DNA from 3 places in the Anoxybacillus suryakundensis genome. Region 3 is predicted to be linked to each of the others. Evidence: riboswitches for the same ligand, from Rfam matches in the RefSeq annotation. Region 3 holds a riboswitch; each other region holds the start of a gene.
The links. Region 3 has a riboswitch for cobalamin ahead of metE (5-methyltetrahydropteroyltriglutamate--homocysteine S-methyltransferase). Riboswitches for the same ligand answer to the same signal wherever they lie in the genome.
Positions count from the first base shown of each region.

Region 1: it holds a riboswitch for cobalamin, as region 3 does, so the genes downstream of both, ASC42_RS03090 ((2Fe-2S) ferredoxin domain-containing protein) here and metE (5-methyltetrahydropteroyltriglutamate--homocysteine S-methyltransferase) in region 3, are expected to answer to the same signal.
Region 2: it holds a riboswitch for cobalamin, as region 3 does, so the genes downstream of both, ASC42_RS01125 (ribonucleoside-diphosphate reductase subunit alpha) here and metE (5-methyltetrahydropteroyltriglutamate--homocysteine S-methyltransferase) in region 3, are expected to answer to the same signal.

Region 1 covers NZ_LIOK01000003.1:132,068-139,996, reverse strand. The annotation lists gene cobJ (precorrin-3B C(17)-methyltransferase) at 1-82, opposite strand, end outside; gene ASC42_RS03110 (energy-coupling factor ABC transporter ATP-binding protein) at 87-866, opposite strand; gene ASC42_RS03105 (CbiQ family ECF transporter T component) at 850-1,572, opposite strand; gene ASC42_RS03100 (energy-coupling factor ABC transporter substrate-binding protein) at 1,565-1,834, opposite strand; gene ASC42_RS03095 (energy-coupling factor ABC transporter permease) at 1,831-2,583, opposite strand; gene ASC42_RS03090 ((2Fe-2S) ferredoxin domain-containing protein) at 2,580-2,942, opposite strand; cobalamin riboswitch at 3,084-3,264, opposite strand; gene ASC42_RS03085 (LacI family DNA-binding transcriptional regulator) at 3,350-4,384, opposite strand; gene ASC42_RS03080 (glycoside hydrolase family 31 protein) at 4,401-6,728, opposite strand; gene ASC42_RS03075 (alpha-amylase family glycosyl hydrolase) at 6,748-7,929, opposite strand, start outside.
Region 2 covers NZ_LIOK01000001.1:228,294-236,222, forward strand. The annotation lists gene ASC42_RS01110 (metal ABC transporter substrate-binding protein) at 1-613, shown strand, start outside; gene ASC42_RS01115 (cytochrome ubiquinol oxidase subunit I) at 686-2,038, shown strand; gene ASC42_RS01120 (cytochrome d ubiquinol oxidase subunit II) at 2,053-3,090, shown strand; cobalamin riboswitch at 3,183-3,383, shown strand; gene ASC42_RS01125 (ribonucleoside-diphosphate reductase subunit alpha) at 3,493-5,772, shown strand; gene ASC42_RS01130 (flavodoxin domain-containing protein) at 5,784-6,275, shown strand; gene ASC42_RS01135 (ribonucleotide-diphosphate reductase subunit beta) at 6,229-7,266, shown strand; gene ASC42_RS01140 (diverged REC-like domain-containing protein) at 7,278-7,730, opposite strand; gene ASC42_RS01145 (DUF2325 domain-containing protein) at 7,727-7,929, opposite strand, start outside.
Region 3 covers NZ_LIOK01000025.1:12,639-20,567, forward strand. The annotation lists gene ASC42_RS12605 (IS630 family transposase) at 1-207, opposite strand, end outside; gene ASC42_RS12610 (winged helix-turn-helix domain-containing protein) at 234-764, opposite strand; cobalamin riboswitch at 1,496-1,685, shown strand; gene metE (5-methyltetrahydropteroyltriglutamate--homocysteine S-methyltransferase) at 1,827-4,100, shown strand; gene ASC42_RS12625 (acyl-CoA thioesterase) at 4,091-4,540, shown strand; gene glmS (glutamine--fructose-6-phosphate transaminase (isomerizing)) at 4,608-6,410, opposite strand; gene glmM (phosphoglucosamine mutase) at 6,797-7,929, opposite strand, start outside.

The DNA of each region.
Region 1 (7,929 bases), on a different contig from region 3:
CTTCAATCGCCTCGCGAGCTCGCTTTGTCATATGATCGACACTTCCTGGGCCAAAGCCGACAACAAACAATTTTCCCACCATGTTTTCACCCCTTTTTCCATCGTTCGATCCATTCAAACAGTTGCTGTTCTGTACACATCTTGTTTTCCTTCAGCCATATGCGTAAAAGAAGTGGAAGCGGCAAACCAAGCTCATAAAATATGTTCGTTTTTGTAAATACAAAGGCCGGTGTTCCATGCAAAACGATGCGACCATCATGCATAACAAACACTTCATCCGCCCATTGCCAAACGAAATCAAGATCGTGCGTAATGACAACAGGCGTTGTACCCTCTTTATGCAGCTCATTTAGTTTCATGACTAAGCGCTCGCTCTGCGAAACATCTAAATAAGCAGATGGTTCATCGACAATAAGCAAATGAGGCTTTGGCGCCATCGCCACCGCAAGTGATAACCATTTTTTTTGTCCAAGACTTAAATGATGTATCGGTATATCGCGCCACTTCTCAAGCGAAAACTGTTTCATAATTTGTGCCATTTGCTCGTGATTTCCTTCTAAACTAAGCGCTAGTTCTTCCTCAATCATCGGTGCTAAAAATTGATGTTCTGGGTTTTGAAAAACGACACCAACATGCTTTCGCAAATCTCGCCATTGCTGACGATCTGCTACTTTCTCTCCTTCCCAATACACATCCCCTTTGGTCGGTCGGTAAATACCGTTTGCATGAAGCAACCACGTCGTTTTCCCACAACCGTTTTTTCCAATGAGCGCATATTTTTTTCCTCGTTCAATTGTAAGCGACACCCCTTTTAACACGTGCGCTCCGTTTCGATACGTATAATGAACATTATGAAACCGTAGCATATAAGCCCTCCAAAATAAATAGAACAACAATTCCAATAAACGCTTCAATGATATACCTTCTTGGCAACTGTTCATCTGCACACATTGGAACAGCAAAAGAAACGTTGCGCGCCTGTTGTGCAATCATCATCGTCTCATAATGATGTAATGTTTGACGTAACAACTGTGCAACAGCTAGTGAAGCAAAGCGCCAATCCCGCTCCCCACATTTTATTTGCGCCGTAACAAACAGTTCTTTTGCTGTTTTTTCTACTATAAAAATAAAACGATACGTCAACAACAACAGTTCAATAAATGCTTTAGGAACGTGCCATTTGCTTAATGCGTGAGCAATACGAAAAAATGGCGTTGTGATCGCAAGGAAAAAGAGAACAAGAGAACTTGTAAACGCTCGTAAAAAAACTGTACTTACATATGAAAAGCTTTCACTTATGAAGTGAATTGCGCCATCAAATGAAAAAAGAAGCGGTATGCTACTTCCGAGAATAACGAGCGCTATGAGCATACAAACGCGTAAACAAACGCTCGAAGGCAAACGCGCATATCCAAGCAACCAAACGAGCAACCAAACGATAATGATTAAGCGGACAACATTCGTCCCAAGAAGCGCCCATATGAGCAAAATAAGCGCAAATATTAGCTTAAATGTAGCATTTAATTTCGAAAGACGATTCCGATACGCCCATTGATCAAGCCAACTAACCATTTCTCTTTCGTCCTTTATACAGTCCGATAATATATCCAATCACTCCAGCACCAAACGCAGCTTGTAAAGAAAATAATAACGTCTCTACTTCTCCACCCGGCGGTTCAAATACGACATCAAACCACGGTTCATAATGTGGTGCAATTTGTTGAATCATTTCTTCAGCAGCCGTATCCGCTCCGGCAAACTCTGTATTTTTGACAAACAAGAGCGGCAAAATGATTAAAAGTGCAGCAATGAATAACAATATCCGATCGCTCATTTAAAAAACACTCTCCTCTCCTCTAACACATCTAACTCTCGCTCCGAGTACGTATGCAAAAAGTTCCATACGACAACAGTAAGGAGTCCTTCCGTAATCGCAAGTGGTACTTGTGTCACCGCAAAAATTGAAGCGAATTTTAAAAATGCGCCCCATACGCCACTCGTTACATCTGGAAATGCTAGGGCGAGTTGAAACGACGTCATGACGTATGTCGCCAAATCAGCCATCATCGCCGCTAAAAAGACGGACATACGCAATGATATTCCACACTTTTTACATAAAACGAACAAGCCGTACGCAACGAACGGACCGACCACCGCCATCGAAAATGCATTCGCCCCAAGCGTCGTCAAACCACCATGCGCAAGCAAAAGCGCTTGAAACAATAATACTGCTGTACCGATGACCGTCATAACAAACGGTCCGAATAAAAGCGCCCCGAACCCCGTCCCTGTCGGATGCGAACTACTGCCTGTGACAGATGGAATTTTTAATGCCGACAAAACAAATGTAAACGCTGTAGCGAGTGCAAGGAGTAATTTCACCTCCGGCTTTTGTTTCATCAGATGCGTCATTGTACGTAAACCAATAAAGAAAAACGGTAAAAATAGCAACCACCAAATGAGCGCCCATTGCCAAGGTAAGAACCCTTCCATAATGTGCATCGCATATGCGGAAGGTGAAAGTGCAAATAAAATATAGACCGTAGCGCACATACTAACAATCCAAAACAACGGTTTCTTCACTTTTTCTTCCCCCTTGTCGCAACGCTATATTTAGGCATGACAAAGCCTTCATCGTATGTGTACGTCACATATTCATGCAACATTTCACCATCGCGTACATGTTTTCGTACGATGTCCTTTCCGATCTGCTCATTAACGGCACGATACCAAATGCCTTCAGGATAAACGATAACGACGCACGCATCTTCACAGCGACCGTTACATCGTGTCCGCGTTGTATGAACATACTCATGTAATTGTATCCTGTCAATTTCATCACGAATCGCTTGTGTCACCTCCTCTCCACCTTTTCGCATACAACTCCCTCCGTTACAAATCAACACATGATGTTTCGTTCCTTGTAAATCCCATGTCGCCATATATGTCGCCCCTTTTTAAAAAATAAAAAAGCACCTCTAGGTAGAGGTGCAGAAAAAACGAAAGATTCAAACAATAAAACTTTCACAATTGTTGTGTATTTTTCATCGTCCCCGCACGTCCACCTATATTCCCGTAGGCAGCCGACGTATCGCAAGCAGGCAGGTCTCCTGGCTTAGGTTCATCATCTCGTTGCGCCTTCCCAAAAATCAGTGGCATATTGCAACGAAACTCCCCATCACAGTGGCGGGTACCGCGACGGCTTTGCACCGTTCTTCCCTTTTAAGCATACGGACGTATGCACCGTACTTGCTTCATCGTATATTGTTTTTCAAAGAACACGAATGTTAAGAATATGATACACCATTTTTTTCTTCTCGCCTAGCCTGTTTTATAAAAAAGCACCTTCTCATTCAGAAGGCGCCTTATAGTAATCGCACGAAAATCGTTTCACGATCGTATGTGGAATGATGATTCGTTTAATCGGCTCATTTGGGTTTTCGATTTGTTGAATTAAATTTCTTGCCGCTTCAAAGCCAAGTTGAAAAATATGAATGTCTACCGATGTAAGCGGTGGACGAGAAATTTCCGATAAAAGCACGTTGTTAAAACTGACAATCGATACATCTCCCGGCACGCTTAATCCCATTTCAGCAAGCGTATTTAATACCCCAAGCGCCATCAAATCGTCGGCGACAACGAGCGCAGTTGGCGGTTCGGCAAGTGAAAGCAACTCTTTCATCGCTTCTTGTCCGCCTTCTTTTAAAAATTCTTCATGCACAATGTAATCTTTTCTGTATACAAGCCCTGCAGATTTTAACGCTTTTTCATAACCGCGCAAACGATCCATCGTCACAATAAGATTGACGTTTCCACCAACAAACGCGATGCGCTCATGACCAAGTTCAATTAAATATTCTGTCGCTTCGCGCGCCGCACGCACGTTATCGTTATCAACGTGCGTAATCTCCTCTGCTTTTTTATGCGGTTTTCCAATGACAACAAACGGCACATCTTCTTTTTGTAAATAAGCCATAATTTTATCGTTCGCACGCGAATACAGCAAAATTACACCATCGACGCGCTTTCCTTGCACCATATGCACAACGCCATCGTAAATTTCCGCTTCCGTTTCCCCTGTCGATAACTGCAACGCATATTGCCGATCATGCACCGCTTTGCTAATGCCGCGAATAACTTCTGGGAAGAATGGGTTTTGAAACGCTTTATCAGCTGAGCTCGGCATGACGAGCCCGATCACTTGCGTCGACTTATTTGCTAAACTACGCGCGATGAAATTCGGATGATAGCCAAGCTCTTTCATCGCCTCGCGCACTTTTTTCTTCGTTTTCTCGCTAATGCGCGGGCTATCTGCGATGACGCGGGAAACGGTCGATGGCGCCACATTTGCTCGCTTCGCTACATCTTTAATCGTTACTGTCATAAAAATCCCCCATCTCTTACAAAACAAACGTGTTTGTCGCTTCATCGATGACTCGTTGTTCCCCATTGACAACAATCGTTTTCGGCACGTCCCCAACAAACGAGACATGCAATTGCCATGTTGGTTGGTACGTCCCATCTGTTTTTACATCAAAATGAACGGTATGATCAACAAACGTTGCTCGAATATGCATGCGGATATATTCCCCTTTTTCATACGCAAACGTTGTTCCGTCATCATCATAAAGCGTGTATGTCGATGTTCCTTCTTTCATTGTATACACGTACAATGTCATTTGTTCATCAGCCATAGCGGTCGATAGCTTCACATCGGCGTGAGCAATCATCGCCCCTTCTTTTACATATATCGGCAAACGATCAAGCGGAGCTTCCACGATATACCGCCGACTACCTTCAAACACTTCTTTTGTCCAATAATCAATCCAACGTCCTTCTGGGAAGTACACGATACGATGCGCTGTATACGGACGCATCACCGGAGCGACCATTACTTCATTTCCAACCATAAATTGATCTGAGATGTTCCACGTTTCGCGATCGTTCGGATATTCCATCATCAGCGGGCGCATCATCGGCACACCTGTTTGATACGCTTCAAAGCATAACGAATATAAATGTGGCAACCATTCGTATCGCAATTCAATATATCGTTTTACGATTTGTTCGTATGTTTCCCCAAATGCCCACGGTTCTTGCCGAGCAAAATCAATCGCACAATGATTGCGAAAATACGGGAAAAATGCCCCAACTTGCGTCCATCGAACGAGCAGTTCTCCATTCGCATCATGTGCAAACCCACCGACATCTGCCCCGCAAAACGCCACTGCGGATAATCCTAAGTTTAAGCACATCGGTATCGACAGCTCAAGATGCTCCCAAAAGCTACGATTATCGCCTGTCCATACAGCTGCGTAGCGATGAATACCGGCAAATCCTGCGCGCGTCAACACAAACGGGCGTTTTCCTTTCAGTTGCTTTTTCAATGCGTGATACGTCGCCTCTGTCATCATCATCCCGTATACGTTATGCACTTGGCGATGCGTTTTCCATCCGTCATGGACGACTTGTTCATCCATCGTTTTTGTCTCGTTAAATACCGATGGCTCATTCATATCGTTCCAAATTCCTTCAATGCCGATGTCCGTATAAAACGTATGCTGCTCGCCCCACCATTTGCGCACTTTTTTCTTTAAAAAGTCTGGAAACACGCTCGTCCCCGGCCAAACGTCTCCTTTGTACAACGTTCCGTCAGCATATTTACAAAAATAATCTTTTTGCACTCCATCACGATACGTATCATACTCCGCGTCAACTTTCACGCCCGGATCAACAATCGGCACGATATGAACCCCTTGTTCCTTTGCATATTGAACGAGCGATTGCGGATGTGGAAACCGTTTTTGATCAAACGTAAAAACACGATATTCATCCATATAATGAATGTCCAAATATACTGCATCAAGCGGAATGTGTTTCGCCCGAAACGTATCGATGAGTTCACGCACTTCCTGCTCTGTTTCATAACTATAACGCGATTGATGATACCCGAGCGCCCATTTCGGTGGCAGCGGCATACGTCCAACAAGATGCGTATATTGCGCTAACACATCTTTCGGATGCGACCCAGCAAACACATAATAATCAAGCGCTCCCCCATCTGATGTAAACGTATAAAACGATTCATGACGTAAATCAAACGTCGTTTTATACGTATGATCGAAAAAAATGCCGTGCGCATGCCCGTTTTTTAACACCATCATATACGGATGCGACTGATATAACGGGTCTGTTTCTAAATTGTGCGGCGCATACACATCCGTATTCCACATCGTCCATACTGCACCGCGCTTATTTAACACACCTGTTTTTTCTCCTAATCCATATACGACATCGGTCGGGGTGAGCGCATGTGTACACCGCATACGCCCTTTCGCTTGAAAACATACAGGTTGTTCATCGCGCACAAGCAGCGTTCCTTCATTGTCGTATATCGCTAACCGAAACGGGCTTCGCTCGATGACGACCGTTAATCGTTTTGTCTGCAACTCCCAGCCATCTTTTCCTTCACGAACGTGCACGTCTACTTTTTCTGGCGTTGCGATGACCGCTGGGCTAACGGAATCGTACTTCCCATCGAACGGATCGATCGTCACCCGAACGATATCGCCACGATAAAAATGAATATTAACAACTGCTTCGTCGCACGTCAATGCAAATATTTGTTTTTTACCTTCAATTTTTTGCACATCTCCAATCGGTTGCCACACTTCTTTTTCGTCCGCTTGATCGATCGGTCGAATCGCAAAACTCGTATCTTCTAGCATGTTCTCTCCTCCATCATCATCATGCTTTTCGTTTTTTCGCTAAGTATAAAAACAGTCCAAATGCTGTATATACCGCAAGAAGTGCCGCGATAAACGGAATGTTTACCCCTGTTTTTGGCGCAAGTACGTAAATTTCTGCCGTTTCACGATCTAAAATGATATCATACTTCCCATCTTTGCTGCGTACTAAATCTCCTGCAAGCAACCCGCGCAATTCCCTTCCTTGTTCCAGTTCGTCATCGAGCGTCACTTTTTGCGTTTTTGATGTATTGTTAATCGCAATGACCGCTGTTTCGTTTTTATACGTTCGTTTAAAGAGCGCCATGCCGTCTTTTTCATAAAGCAACTCAAAATCACCTCGGCGAAGCGACGGAAGCTTCTCACGCAATTCACCAAGCTTTGTCACATAGTCAATGAGCTCTTTATCGGTACGGAAGTTCATTAAACGACGGTTGTCTGGATCTTCCCCGCCATCAAGGGCTATTTCTGTTCCATAGTACATAATCGGAATGCCTGGTGCTGAAAACAAATACGTCAATCCAAGCTTTAAACGCGTCACCGGATTAATGCGATTTTGCAATGCTAATCGTGTAAAACGAACGGTATCATGATTATCTAAAAACGTGCCAAGCAAATACGGACGTTCATAAAACGCCTCGTTTCGCTTCCATACGTTGTAAAGCGGTTCAAGCGATTGATCGACGTTTGAAAAAATAGCAGACGCTTCTTTATAAAACGGAAAATCAATTAATGCATCGATGCCGTGCTTGCCATATTCGGCAACGTAGCGCGGATCGTCATGCCACACTTCACCGAGAAGGAAAAAGTCTTGTTTCACCGATTTCACTTCTTTAGAAAACTCGTCCCAAAACCACTTTGGCACATGTTTGACCGTATCTAAACGATAACCGTCGATGTCCGTTTCTTGAATCCACCATTTCGCGACATCCAATAAATACGCTTTCACTTCCGGATTTTCTTGCGCTAAATCAGGGAGACCAAATAGCCAGCCGTTTTCGACTTCTTGTTGATTCGCCCAATTGAAAATGTCTTTTTTCTCATGAAACCAATCTTTTTTCGCTGGATCGTTCAGCCACGGATGATTGTATCCTGTATGATTGACGACAAAATCTAAAATGACTTTCATATCGCGCTTATGCGCTTCTTTTACAAGCCGTTTAAAATCATCGAGCGTGCCGAA
Region 2 (7,929 bases), on a different contig from region 3:
ACTTCGATCCAATCATACTCATGAAGATGAGCATGTTCACGAAAACGAACATGCGCATGAAGATGAACAAAAAGACGAATATGATCATGGAGATGTAGATCCTCACATCTGGCTGGATCCGATTTATTCCATTCAAATGGCTGAAACAATTAAACAAACGCTAATAGAACTAAAACCTGAGGCGAAACAAGATTTTGAACAAAACTTTGCTTCGTTAAAACAGCAGCTTGAACAGCTCGATAGCCAGTTTCAACAATTGATAAAAGACGCGAAAACAAAAGAAATTCTTGTTGCTCATGCCGCATACGGCTATTGGGAAAAACGATATGGCTTAAAACAAATAAGCGTAACGGGGCTATCACCAACAAACGAACCTTCACAAAAACAACTCGCTTCAATCATCAAGAAGGCAAAAGAACATAATATACGCTATATCTTTTTTGAACAAAACGTGACATCCAAAATTGCTGAAGTTGTAAAAAATGAAGTTGGTGCTGATGTGCTCATTCTTCATAATTTAGAAGCTCGTACAAATGATGATATCGCAAATAGCAAAGATTACTTTGCCATTATGAATGACAATATATCGGCATTAAAAAAAGCACTACAATAAGCGATCGTAACGGTCGCTTATTTTTTTTGCATATTTTTTCTCTTTTCACATCAAACTATGAAACGACAATGTATGGAAAGGAATGAACATTTCGGTATGGATCACGTATTAACAGCAAGAACGCTCTTTGGAACAACGATGGCGTTTCACATTATTTTTGCGACGCTCGGAGTTGGTATTCCGCTTATGATTTTATTAGCTGAGTTGCTATATCAAAAAACAAAAGACAATGACTATGCACTCATGGCAAATCGTTGGACGAAAGCGCTTGCCATTTTGCTTGGCGTAGCAATCCCGTCTGGAACGATTGCGGGCGTACAACTTTCTCTTTTATGGCCAGGGTTTATGGAAGTGATCGGCAAAGTGATGGCACTCCCATTTCAAATTGAAATTTATGCGTTTTTCGTTGAAGCGTTGTTTTTATCCATTTACGTATATGCTGCTAACCGCATTTCTCCAACGATGCGCATCGTGAGCTTGACGTTTGTTGCCATTGGGGCAGCCGCTTCTGCCATTTTAATTACGAACGTACATGCCTTTGAAGGTACGCCGACAGGCTTTCGGATCGAAAACGGACAAATTGTCGACGTCGACCCATGGAAGGCGTTTTTTAATCCGAGCTTCGCAGTTACAGCTACACACGTTGTTTTATCAGCTTATATGACCGGAGCTTTTACGATCGCTTCCATCGCTGCCTATAAGATGTTGAAAAATAAACATAACGAGCGCATTCAGCTTTTTCATAAAAAAGCACTGATGCTCGGGTTAACAGTCGGTGGTGTGTTTTCTCTATTAACGGCGATCAACGGGCATGAATCAGCGCAACTCCTTCATGAGTATCAACCTGAAAAATTAGCCGCTGCCGAAGGATTGTTTGAGACACAGTCGCACGCCCCCCTCGTTATCGGTGGTTTTACAGATCGCGAAACACAAACGGTAAAATGGGGCATTGAAATTCCCTGGCTGCTTAGCTTTTTAGCTGGTAATCGATTCGATACCGTCGTTGTCGGATTAAATGATTTCCCTGAAGAATGGTGGCCTCCTTTATTCGTCCATACACTTTTTAACGCAATGGTCGGGATTGGCATGTTTCTGCTCCTTCTTTCGATCGTCGGATTCATTTGGCATCGAGTAAAAAAACAACACATATTTCCGAACTGGTTTATGTGGACGATCGTTACCGCCGGTCCCCTCGCCCTTCTCGGCATTGAATTTGGTTGGATTTTTGCTTGCACAGGCAGGCAACCGTGGGTTATTTATCGCATGATGACAACTGCAGAAGCTGTGACTCAATCAACAAATTTAGGAACACTTTTTCTTTTATTTACGTCCATTTACGTATTTTTACTTGTAGCCGTCGTGCTCGTCTTACGTTCGTACTTCCGCCGTCACCCGATTGAACAACATTTATCGACACACATGTAGAAAGGAGCAAGATGATGACAGATGAATTAATTGCTATTTCGATTTTATGGGGATTTATTTTTATTTACGCCGTCATGGCGACGATGGACTTTGGAGCTGGTTTTTGGTCGATGGTATATATGAACCGCCCTCAAACGAAAGCGACGAAAATTGCCAATCGATATTTGTCACCGACATGGGAAGTGACAAATGTATTTATCGTCGCGATCGTCGTGGCGCTCGTTAGCTTTTTTCCAGGAGCCACGTTTATGCTCGGCACAATTTTACTCATTCCTGGAAGCATCATTTTACTTTTGCTCACTATTCGCAGTGCGTTTCTCGTTTTTTCACACGTTGCTCCTAAGTATGAAAAAGTGCTCGTTTACATTTCTGGTATAAGCGGTTTGCTTATTCCAGCCTTTTTAATTAGCGTCTTACCCATTACACATGGATCTTTCGTTGAAACGGTTAATGGCGTCAGTCACCTTCGTCTAGACCGTCTATTTACAAGCCCACACGAATATGCATTCATTGCCTTTGCTATAACAAGCACACTTTTTCTTTCTTCACTTTTATTGGCGGATTACTCGAACGAAGCAAATGAAACCGAAGCCTATGCCATTTATCGTCGCGATGCGCTCATTATCGGGCCATTTGCTCTCCTCTCTTCAATTTTAATTATGATCACGATGCGAAGCGAAGCGCGTTGGTTGTATGATGGGATGATTGCGTATTGGCCATGGCTTGCCGCTTCTGTCGCACTATTTCTCGTGGCTGGTTTAGCTCTTTTTCTTCCTTCATGGAAAAAGAAAAACGGACGTGGAATGCCCCGCCTTGCAGTTGTAGCAATTGTATTACAATATTTTTGTGCAAGTTACGCATATGGAAAAGCTCATTTACCATACATGATTTATCCAGATATAACAATCGAGTCTGGATTTACACATCCGAATACGTTTCGTGCCCTTTTCGTGACGTATATTGTCGGCTTTGCAATTTTATTTCCAGGTTTCATTTATTTTTGGCGACTGTTTATGAAAGATCGGCGCTATTTAGCAAATGATGAAAAATAATGATTGCAAATGTTGAAATTTTTCGTTATAGTTTTAAACGTAAACCTTTTTATACAATATATTGTGATAAAAAAACAAAAAATAACTATATATTGAAACCAGCAAGTGAAGGTGTCCCAATGGACTTAATAGGGAATCTGGTGCGAATCCAGAGCTGTCCCCGCAACTGTGTGCGCAGACGAAATGGAAACAACACCACTGTATACGTCAGCTGTTTGTGGCACGTATATGGGAAGGAATCCAAAGTAGGAAGAAGCGCGAGTCAGGAGACCTGCCTTCCTTGTATCGTTTCATATTCTTCGGGGATTGAGAAGATGAAACGATGGTGAAAGCACGCCTTTTTCCATCGTTTCATCCGCTCAACTAGGGCGGATTTTTATTTTTTAGGGGAAGGGATGTTGGATGATGCACATAAAAGAGCAGCAGGAAGTAAATGAAGAGACGATTCGAAGTTTGTTATTTCATATTTTCAAAGACTTTCCACACTTATCAAGCGAGCGATACGTTGAACGTACCGTACGCTCGCTTGTCCACACGCGAAATTACAACGATATAATAAATAAACTTATTTTAAATGCGCTTGACGAAATTACCGTGGAGCAACCTGATTGGACGTTTGTTGCAGCACGTCTTTATTTACAACAATTATACAATGAAGCTGCTATAAATCGCGGCTACGATCGATTCGAAACATATGGCTACTTTTATGAGTTGCAAACACAGCTCGTCGATCTCGGCATTTACGATCCTTTTGTACTTGAACGGTATACGAAAGAGGAACTACAAGAAGCAGGGACATGGATCGATCCGAAAAAAGACGAGCAATTTACATACATCGGGTTAAAAACACTTGTTGATCGTTATTTAGCGAAAGGTTATAGCGGTGAAATTTACGAACTGCCTCAAGAGCGTTTTTTAACCATCGCGTTAACATTAATGGCGCATGAACAGCCAACGAAACGAATGGCACTCGCTAAAGAAGCATATTGGGCATTATCCAATCAATATATGACGGTGGCTACACCAACATATGCAAACGCAGGAAAATCATACGGACAGTTATCCAGTTGTTTTATTGATACGGTAGATGACAGTTTAATCGGTATTTATGAATCGAATACAGACGTCGCTCGTCTATCTAAAGGCGGAGGCGGAATTGGTGTATATTTAGGAAAAATTCGCGCACGTAACTCGGATATTAAAGGTTTTAAAGGGGTATCGTCTGGCGTCATTCCATGGATGCGCCAATTAAACAATACGGCTGTATCGGTGGACCAACTTGGTACACGTCAAGGGTCTATCGCTGTATATTTAGACGTTTGGCATAAAGATATTTTCTCTTTTTTAGATGCCAAATTAAACAACGGGGATGAACGTCAAAAATGCCACGACTTATTTTATGGCGTCTGCATTCCTGACTTATTTATGGAACAAGTCGAAAAACGCGGGGATTGGTATTTGTTCGATCCACACGAAGTGAAAAAGGTGATGGGTTGGAAAGATAAAAACGGCAATCCGCTAGGTCTTGAAGATTTTTACGATGAACAAAGAGGATGTGGCTCCTTCCGCGAAAAATATGAGGAGTGCGTCAATCATCCACAATTAACGAAAGAGCGCGTTCCTGCGATTGAAGTGATGAAACGAATTATGAAATCTCAATTAGAGACAGGAACACCTTACATGTTTTATCGCGATGAAGCGAACCGAATGAATCCAAACAAACATGCAGGCATGATTTATTCAAGTAATTTATGTACAGAAATTATGCAAAATATGAGTCCAACAACCGTCACAAAAGAATATACACAAGATGGCGAAATTATTATCCATAAAAAACCTGGCGATTTTGTTGTCTGCAACTTATCTAGTATTCATCTTGCTCGCGCGGTTCAAGACGGTGTACTCGAACGGCTCATTCCGATTCAAGTGCGCATGTTAGATAACGTGATCGACTTAAACGAACAGCGAATTGAAGTGTTGCAAGCGGTGATGACAAATAAAAAATATCGCGCCATCGGTTTAGGGGCGTTTTCTTGGCATCATTTATTAGCGTTAAAAGGGATCAAATGGAATAGCGAAGAAAGTGTTCATCTTGCGGATCAATTGTTCGAAAAAATCGCTTATTTAACAATTCAAGCAAGCATGGAATTGGCAAAAGAAAAAGGAGCCTATCCAGCTTTTGAGGGGTCTGATTGGCATACAGGAACATATTTTGAGCTTCGCGGTTATCATTCGCATGATGATTTAGACTGGGACGGTTTAAAACAACAAGTGATGAAGCATGGTATTCGTAACGGTTATTTAATGGCTCCTGCACCAAATGCTTCGACTTCCGTTTTAGCCAATGGAACAGCGTCATGCGACCCTGTATTCAATCGTTTATATTTTGAGGAAAAGAAAAATTACAAGATTCCTGTGACTGTACCAGATTTAAATGCAAAAACATTTTGGCTTTACGAAAATGCCTATGAAGTCGATCAAAAAATGAGCATTCGTCAGAACGCAGCAAGACAAAAACATGTCGATCAGTCTTTAAGCTTTAATCTTTACGTCTATAACACCATTAAAGCAAAAGATTTGTTAGATTTGCACTTAACGGCATGGAAAGAGCGTTTAAAATCAACGTATTACGTTCGCAGTACCGCCGTAACAATTGAAGAATGCGACGTTTGCTCATCTTAGGGGGAAAAATGATGAACGTTCTCATTTGCTATACATCGAAAACAGGAAACACGAAAGAAGTCGCTTTGTTGATTGAGGAAGCTTTTCATTCACATGGACATGCCGTGAAAACGATGAATATTGACCATGTTTTTGCTATCGAATCACTCATCCATGAAGCGCATCTCCTTCTATTCGGTTCATATACATGGGGAAATGGACAACTTCCACATGAAATGAGGAGAATGCTTCGTTTTCTTATTAAAGAACGAAAACTTACTCTGCCTCCTGTTGCGCTATTTGGTACAGGAGATCAAATGTGGCCATATTATTGCCGTGCAGTTGATGAAATGGCATACCATTTACGAAAAGTCACACCAGTGCTCGGCATGCTAAAAATTGAGCAATCGCCACGCGGACATCAACAACATTTGCCGGCTTTGTTCGTACAACGACTACTAGAGGAGGTCGAACGTTTTGTTATTGACGAAAGTGAAGTTGTTGGAACCGTCGCATCCAAATAAAGCAACAAGCATTATCAATGGAAAAGCAAGCGGCATTTTAAACTGGAATGATATTAAGTATAGTCACTTTTATGACATATATAAGATGCTGCTAGCAAACTTTTGGACACCATTTGAAATTAACATGTCTGACGATATTAAACAATGGCACGCGTTAAGCGAGCGAGAGCGCGATGCGTTTTTACACATTATCGGCCTGCTTTCAATTTTAGACTCTGTTCAACCGAACTTTATTGGAGCGATGAAAGAATATATTACTGATCCGAGCGTCAAAGCTATTTTTTCGATTATCGAACAGCAAGAAGTGGTCCATAATCAATCATACTCGTACGTCCTTGCTTCGATCGAAAAATTATCCGAGCAACATCGCGCTTTTGAAATGGCGCGTACGAATCCGCACATTTATAAACGAAATGAGCACGTTATTCGCGTATATGAAGCATTTCGTGAACAACCGACTGTTGAAACATTTTGCCGAGCCCTCGTCGCTTCACTCGTATTAGAAGGAATTAATTTTTACTCTGGTTTCGCCTTTTTTTACAATTTAGCCCGAAATCAAAAAATGTTAAAAACATCAACAATGATTAGCTATATTAATAAAGATGAGCTATGCCATAGCTACTTTATTTCTCAACTCGTACGCGCTGTCCTATGGGAAAATCCACATATTGATGAAGATGGAGCGTTTTCTGCGTGGATATATGACTATATCGATGAAGCGATTCGTTACGAAGCAGAATGGTCGCGCTTTGTGTTGCGCGATATGGATGGCATTGATGTCATTGAAATGGAAAAATATATTGAATATCTTGGAAATAAGCGATTGCGTATGCTCGGCTTAGATGATCGATACGATGCAGATGAAAATAGTATGCCTTGGATTCGTGTCTTTAGTGATGAAAATGTGAACTTAGGCAAAACGGACTTTTTCGAAGCACGTCCACGTTCATATACAAAAACGACAGATATTAATGGATTTGATGAATTGTAAAACCGGGTGAATCACCCGGTTTTTTTACAATATGTCTCACTTGCAAACGTAACATACGATAAACGGTTTTTCATTATGTGATATATTCGTACTGTTTTCGGTTTGTGACCGAAATGATTTTCAAATTGTTGGAATGCATCGAATAAAGAAATACGATCAACAACAAAAACGTCCATACATAACGGTGCAACTCCTATGTGAGACGTACATGATGCGGTAATAAAGGCATCACGAGCATCTAATATGTGAACAAAGGACTGATCGTTCGCAACGAAACGAAGCAAGTAATCCGTCATTTGTGCAATCGTTTTATAATATGTAACGGGAGAATCAAAAGAAGCGATCGAAAACGATGATGTTGCCCGTTCAATTCCTTTTAGCAACGTAAGCGATGAACGATGGGGTGAACATATGCTGTAATGATAAGCTAACACTTCATTCAAAAACGATTGCCACAATGTCATCTCACTTCCTCCATTTGCTGAATGACGGATTGGATGGAACTCCATGAACGTTTCACAAAATAAATTGGCTTATGTTGGTCTTTTGCTTTTTGTTTAATGACTTTGGCTAAATTATGGTTAATATAATCCGTCATAACAAATACCATATCAACGTGCTCAGGAATTTGTCGTTTCACCATATTCACTTTCCTGCCATCTA
Region 3 (7,929 bases):
CTCTTTCAATCGGCGCAAAAAGTCGAGGAACGTTTCGGCATTGGCGGATGATGCGCGATGAAATACCACATCGCCTTGTTGAACATCGACGGCGCCAAAAATAGAAACGTGGGCGTGGTGACCGTAGCTCGGCACGTGTTTTTGATTTCCTACTTCTGCCCATGTCGTACGTAGCGCTTGATAGGCACGAACATGTGTCTCATCCACATAAAACAGCATGGCATTCTCGGTAATTAGTTTTTTTTTATAAATTCAAGTTCTCTTTGAAAAGCAGCTTGACGCTTAGCGTCTCCTTTGACGAGCTTATACGTCGGGCGTGTCCATGACAAACGCAAACGATGCAACAACTTGCGAATCCCTTCCCGTGACATGGAAACACCATAGGTTTGTTGAATGTAAGATTGTAAAATGCGCGTGTTCCATGACGAAGCGATGCCCCAGCCAGCATCCACAGGTGTAGTAGTTAACACGAGTTGTCTGATTTCTTGTTGTTGTTCTTCCGTAAGAAATGGCACGCGACCAGGTGGTAAGCGACGATCGAGTAGATGATCGAGCCCACCTTGATTAAATCGCGCAACGTAGAGGGCAACCGATTGACGGCATACGTTGACCATTTTCGCGACATCTTTACCGAGGTGACCTTCCATGACAAGACGAACAGCGGTCACCCGAACACGGAGGGAAGCATCTTTGATTTTCCGTTCTTGTTTCCGAAGGGTTCGAGGTGTCCAGCCGTGATCATTTGTGATTTTCAAACGTTTCATGCCAATTCCGCTCCTTTTGTATAGAAATATTTAGGAGCAGTATAGCCATGAAAAAAGGTGTTCATACAGAAGTCATGGTTTTAAGGTGCATGTATATAGCTTATCTAGCGGAGTACCGTCAATATATTCATAAAAGACAAACCTTATGTTATTTAGGTGGCCATTGGGTATAATAAATGTTTCAACAATAGTGGTTGAAAATAAACACTGCTCCAGCTTGGTAAGTAAATGGGGAGAATTATAAACATGTGATGCCATAGGATATTTATCATAGTGAATTTTCAACGTAAAGTCCGATGAGTTACTATCTGAAATTTTTACAATAAATGCATCATCGCTCCAACGAGGTTCTTTTAGTACACTACACTTGTATTCCGAGTAATTATTATCCTGTAACAATCTATATATTTGTATAATATCGGTCGTTTTAGGAACTTCTCGAATCAAAATGTCCTTTATTTTCATTAGCAAGTTTTTGTTTTCGTTAGTTAACATAACCCTTCTGCCTCCCTTTCATTAAAAAAATTTATATTTAAATCCACTTTATGTAAAACTATAACAAAAAAAATCAATACTTTTTAACATAAAATTATCAATAAAATATTAATATTAACTTAAAAGAAAAATATAACCATTAACTACGGCGTTACATCTCTCAAAACTCCACACGAGAAAATATTTCGGTTGAAAAAAACAAAAAGTTCGTTTATTCTGAATTTTATACAACAAAATAATAAGTTCACGCAACAGGTGGTTCACACATGCTGTGAATCTTAAAAGGGAAGTTTGGTGAAAGTCCAACACGGTCGCGCCACTGTGATGCAGAGCTGTTTATCACAATCCACTGTTTCATTTGAAATGGGAAGGAGATAAACAGCGATGAAGCTAAGTCAGGAGACCTGCCTGTTGTATGCACTTACGACCTACGCGTCATAGGGAGGAGTGAGGACATATGATGTTGAGGCACTTCACGTATCTCAATACGAGTTAGCTATGCCCTCCTTCTGTTTGGAAGGGGGTTTTTCTGCTTGATTGGGATAAAATAACTGGAGGTGCTTGTATATGTTAATCTACAGTTCGAATGTAGGATATCCACGTATTGGAGAAAAGAGGGAATGGAAAAAAGCATTAGAATCTTTTTGGAATGGGCAAATGAACGAAGAGCAGTTCACAAAAACGATGGAAACGATTCGACTTGATTCGATTCGCAAACAAGTCGAGAAAGGAATTGATCTCATTCCGATCGGAGATTTTTCCTTATACGATCATGTGTTAGATACAGCATTTATGTTCGGATATATTCCAGAGCGATTCAAACAAATAGTTAATCCGCTAGAGCAATACTTTGCGATGGCGCGTGGCACGAACGGACAACATGCCCTTGAAATGACGAAATGGTTTAATACAAATTATCACTACATCGTTCCTGAAATCGGGCAAACTAAGCCGAAATTGGTGGAAAATCGGCTATTGCAAGAATACAAACTAATAAAAGAAACGTTCCATATTGAAGCAAAGCCTGTGTTACTTGGACCGATTACATTTCTTTTACTTTCGAAACAATACGATCGCAACGAATGGCGAAAGCATCTTGCGCACTTAGTTCCTGTTTATGTGGAATTGTTAAAACAACTAGGCGAGGCTGGAGTGTCGTTCGTACAAATGGATGAACCGATTCTCGTTCAAAATATAGACGATGATATCATCAACGCATTTCATCATGTATACAACGTTTTTCACCGCGATATACCGAACATAAATATTATTTTACAAACGTATTTTGCTAGCGTATCTCATTACCGTGAAGTTGTTGCTTTGCCTGTCGCAGGCATTGGGCTTGATTTTGTTCATGATGATGGCGAAAACATGGAAGTCATAAATACTTACGGATTTCCGAAAGATAAAATATTAGTTGCTGGTATTGTCGACGGCCGAAATGTATGGAAAAGTTCGCTTGTGCAAAAAGCGAAGCTCCTTCATCATTTAGCAGGCGTTTCTGAACAACTGATCATTCAACCGTCTTGCAGCTTAATACATGTCCCTGTCACAACAAAACATGAACATACGTTACCAACAGAACTTGCTAGTACTTTATCATTTGCGGATGAAAAATTAGATGAAATACGTATGTTGACAGAGCATATGAAAGGAAACGTAACGATCGACGAGCTAATCAAATACGATGAACAAACAACCGTTTATTTTTCCAAGTTCCGTCAATCTAAACAAACAGACGATATCACAACCGTTCCATTAAACCGAACATCTTATAGCGAAAGACAAAAAGCACAACGAGCCCATTTGCAGCTTCCACTTTTTCCGACAACGACAATTGGCAGCTTTCCACAAACGAGCGACGTGCGCCAAGCTCGGATGAAGTGGAAAAAAGGTGAATGGAATGACAATCAATATAAATCGTTTATAAAAAAAGAAATCGCAAAATGGATCGACATTCAAGAACAGCTACGGCTCGACGTGCTTGTCCATGGCGAATTTGAGCGTACAGACATGGTGGAGTTTTTCGGTGAAAAGCTACAAGGGATGGCATGCACGACAAACGGTTGGGTACAATCGTACGGCTCGCGTTGTGTGCGCCCGCCAATTATTTTTGGCGATATTGCGCATCTACATCCAATGACTGTAGGAGAAACGGTGTATGCTCAATCGTTAACGAACAAACCTGTGAAAGGAATGCTGACGGGACCTGTGACGATATTGAACTGGTCGTTCGTTCGCAACGATATTTCACGCAAACAGGTACTTATGCAGCTTGCCCTTGCGATTCGTGAGGAAGTGTTGCTGTTAGAAAAAGAAGGGATACGCATCATTCAAGTCGATGAGCCAGCGTTACGGGAAGGACTGCCGCTCAAAAAAGAGAAACACGCATCGTATTGGGAAGATGCCGTTATCGCATTTCGTATCACGACCTCATCGGTGAAAAAGGAGACGCAAATTCATACGCATATGTGCTATTCACAATTTGAACATATGATGCATGTCATTGATGAACTTGATGCGGATGTCATCTCCATTGAATCGTCACGAAGCCATGGTGAACTTGTTTCTGTATTTGAAACATATGAGTATGAGAAGGGAATCGGATTAGGGGTGTATGACATTCATAGCCCACGCATTCCGACAAAAGAAGAACTAAGCGAACAAATCGAACGAGCACTTCGCGTTCTTCGTCCAGAACAATTTTGGGTCAATCCAGATTGCGGATTAAAAACTCGAAAAGAAGAAGAAACGATTGCCGCACTTCAAGTGATGGTAGAGGCAGCACGCGAATACCGCGAGCGTCTTTTAGCGTACGGAGGGATGAAATCATGGAAGTAAGCGTCGAGCAGTCAAAAACGATTCAAACGCGTCTCGTATTACCTTCTGATACGAACCATCTCGGCACGATTTTTGGCGGTACCGTTTTAGCTTACATTGATGAAATTGCGGCAATATCCGCCATGCGTCATGCACGAAAAGCAGTCGTCACCGTTTCGATCGACAAAGTTGATTTCATTTCGTCCGCGAAAGTAGGTGACATTTTAAAACTCGAAGCATTCGTCTACTCGACCGGTCGCACATCCATGAAAGTATTCGTCAAAGTCGAAACAGAAGATTTATTTACAGGCGAACATCACTTAACAACGACATGCTTTTTAACAATGGTCGCCATCGATCAAAACAAAAAACCGACCCCTGTTCCAAAAGTCACCATTCGCGAACAGGAGGAACAAATCGTACAACTGTATCAGCAAAACAAACGAAACAACAAGGCATAAATATTTACACGAAAAAACACACGTCCGATTACATGCATCGTAATCCATGACGTGTGTTTTTTAAGCTTTATTCCACCGTTACCGATTTCGCTAAGTTGCGTGGTTTGTCGACATCGCAACCGCGATGTAGTGCCGCATAGTAAGCAATGAGCTGCAATGGAACGACAGATGCAAGCGGCGTAAGCATTGGATGAACAGCTGGAATGACGAAACGGTCGTCCTCCATATCTAATCCTTTCATGGAAATGATGCACGGATTGGCACCGCGCGCGACAACTTCTTTTACGTTCCCACGAATGCTTAAATTCACATGTTCTTGTGTCGCAAGTGCGATGACCGGTGTACCTTTTTCAATTAACGCAATTGTGCCGTGCTTCAATTCCCCGCCTGCAAAACCTTCTGCCTGAATGTAAGAAATTTCTTTTAGCTTTAATGCGCCTTCTAATACGACATAATAGTCAACTGCACGACCGATAAAGAAGCAGTTGCGTGTTGTCGCTAAATATTCGCGTGCGATGTTTTCCATTTCATGCTTTGCATCACAAAGTGTTTCCATCGCATTCGCAACAATGCCGAGTTCTTTTGTGACGTCAACATCTAGCGCGATGCCTTTTGCTTTTGCGGCAACCGCTGCTAACATCGCAAGCACTGCAATTTGTGCTGTATATGCTTTCGTTGATGCAACAGCGATTTCTGGTCCAGCGTGAAGAAGAAGCGTATAATCTGCTTCGCGCGATAATGTCGAGCCTGGCACGTTCGTAATCGTTAATGATTTACAACCAAGCTCTTTCGTGCGCACGAGCACCGCACGGCTGTCCGCTGTTTCCCCACTTTGTGAAATATAAATAAAGAGCGGTTTTTCTGATAAAAGCGGCATGTTGTATGAAAATTCGCTTGCGATATGCACTTCCACAGGAATTTTCGCCCAGTTTTCGATCAATTGTTTACCGACTAAACCCGCATGATAGCTCGTGCCGCATGCGACAATATATAAGCGATCCGCTTCATTAATCGCTTGCACAATGTCTTCATCAATCGCTAGTTCACCTTGTTCGTTGCGATATTTTTCAATTAAACGGCGAATGACAAGCGGTTGTTCGTCAATTTCTTTTAACATGTAGTAAGGATACGTTCCTTTTTCAATGTCGCTTGCATCCAACTCCGCTACATATGGCGCGCGCTCTACGACTTCACCATTTAACTTTTTAATCGTTACACTTTCTTTTGTGACGATGACGATTTCTTTATCCATTAACTCGACATATTCGTTTGTCACTTGCAGCATCGCTAATGCATCGCTTGCGACAACGTTGAACCCTTTGCCTAATCCAGCTAAAAGCGGGCTTTTATTTTTCGCCGCGTAAATGACGCCATCATTTTCTGCATCAATTAAAGCGATCGCATAGGAACCTTTCAAGAGCGAAAGCGTCTTACGAAACGCTTCTTCTACCGCCAATCCGTCGTTCACGAATGTTTCAATTAACTGCACAATGACTTCTGTATCTGTATCACTTTGAAACGACACGTGTGCTAAATAATCACGTTTTAGCAATTCGTAGTTTTCGATTACACCATTATGCACAAGGGTAAAGCGACCAGATGCACTTTGGTGTGGATGGGCGTTGACGCGGTTTGGCACACCGTGTGTCGCCCAACGTGTATGACCGATGCCAAGCGGCGCGTCTACATCTTCTGCGACAATGGCCCGCAAATCAGCAATGCGTCCTTTTTCTTTAAACACATGTACACCTTGTTCGTTTAATAACGCAATACCTGCAGAGTCATATCCACGATACTCTAATTTCTCTAATCCGTACAATAAAATTTCCTTTGATGGTTGTTCACCAATATAACCAACGATTCCGCACATAACAAGTCCTCCCTAATAATAGGGGCAAGAAGGGGCTCTTGCCCCTTGATTCGTATGTGCGATGAACGTTCTTTCCTTTGTGCAAAGAGTCGCCTCTTTGTTTTAAGAAAGAACTTGCGGCTGTCATCGCATCAGCCGGGAGGCATCCGCCGAACACTCGATAAACCTCCTCCTCGTCAACTAAGCTTTCTTCCCGTCCAAAGCTTAGTCCAGGCGCTTTAATAACTGTTGTTTTCCGCTACCCTCCTTTCACGTAAGATGTCAAACAACAATAGTTTACAACAACAAAGAGGCAAACGTCAATGCGTATCGCTTACCCCTGTATAAACAAAATATGCATAAATGGAATAAACCGTTCCATTTATGCATATTGTTTATCAAAAACATTATTGTGTGCCAAAGCGCTCACGAATAACAGTTGCAATTCGCTCAACGTATTGATCGCAAAGCTCGTTTGTCGGCGCTTCTGCCATGACACGAACGAGTGGCTCCGTACCAGACGGACGAACGAGAATACGACCATTTCCAGCCATTTCTTCTTCGACTTCACGAATGACGTGTTGCACTTCTTCGCTTGCGATTGCTTCATGTTTATCCGTTACTTTGACGTTCACTAATTTTTGTGGGTATTTTTTCATTTCCCCTGCTAACTCAGAAAGCGGCTTTTTCGTTACTTTCATAATGTTGACAAGCTGTAACGCTGTCAACAACCCGTCTCCTGTCGTGTTGTAATCTAAGAAAATAATATGCCCTGATTGTTCTCCACCTAAATTATAGCCGTTCTTTTTCATTTCCTCCACAACATAGCGGTCACCAACGGCTGTTTGCACACTTTTGATCCCTTGCGCTTCAAGCGCTTTATAAAAACCAAGGTTGCTCATGACGGTTGAGACGACCGTTTGATGTTTCAAACGCCCTTGTTCATGTAAATATTTTGCGCAAATGTACATAATTTGGTCACCGTCAACAATTTCACCATTTTCATCAACCGCAATTAATCGGTCGCCATCTCCATCAAACGCTAATCCTACATCTGCCCCTTTTTCCTTCACAAATGCGGCTAACGCCTCCGGATGTGTTGAGCCGACACCGTCGTTAATATTTAACCCATTCGGTGATGCCCCCATTGTCGACACATCGGCATCTAAATCGGCAAATAAGTGCGTCGCTAATGACGATGTCGCACCGTGCGCGCAATCAAGCGCGACGTGAATGCCGGAAAAATCCTCGTCTACTGTTTGCTTTAAATATTGTAAATATTTTTGTCCGCCTTCAAAATAGTCGTTTACTTGTCCTAAATCTTTGCCGATTGGACGTGGCAACGTATCTTCTTCACTATCGAGAAGAGCTTCAATTTCTTGTTCTTGTTCATCGGACAGCTTAAAACCATCTGGTCCGAAAAACTTAATGCCGTTGTCTTGAACAGGGTTATGCGAAGCGGAGATCATAACCCCCGCTTGCGCCCCTAATACTTTTGTTAAATAAGCTACACCTGGTGTAGAAATCACGCCGAGGCGCA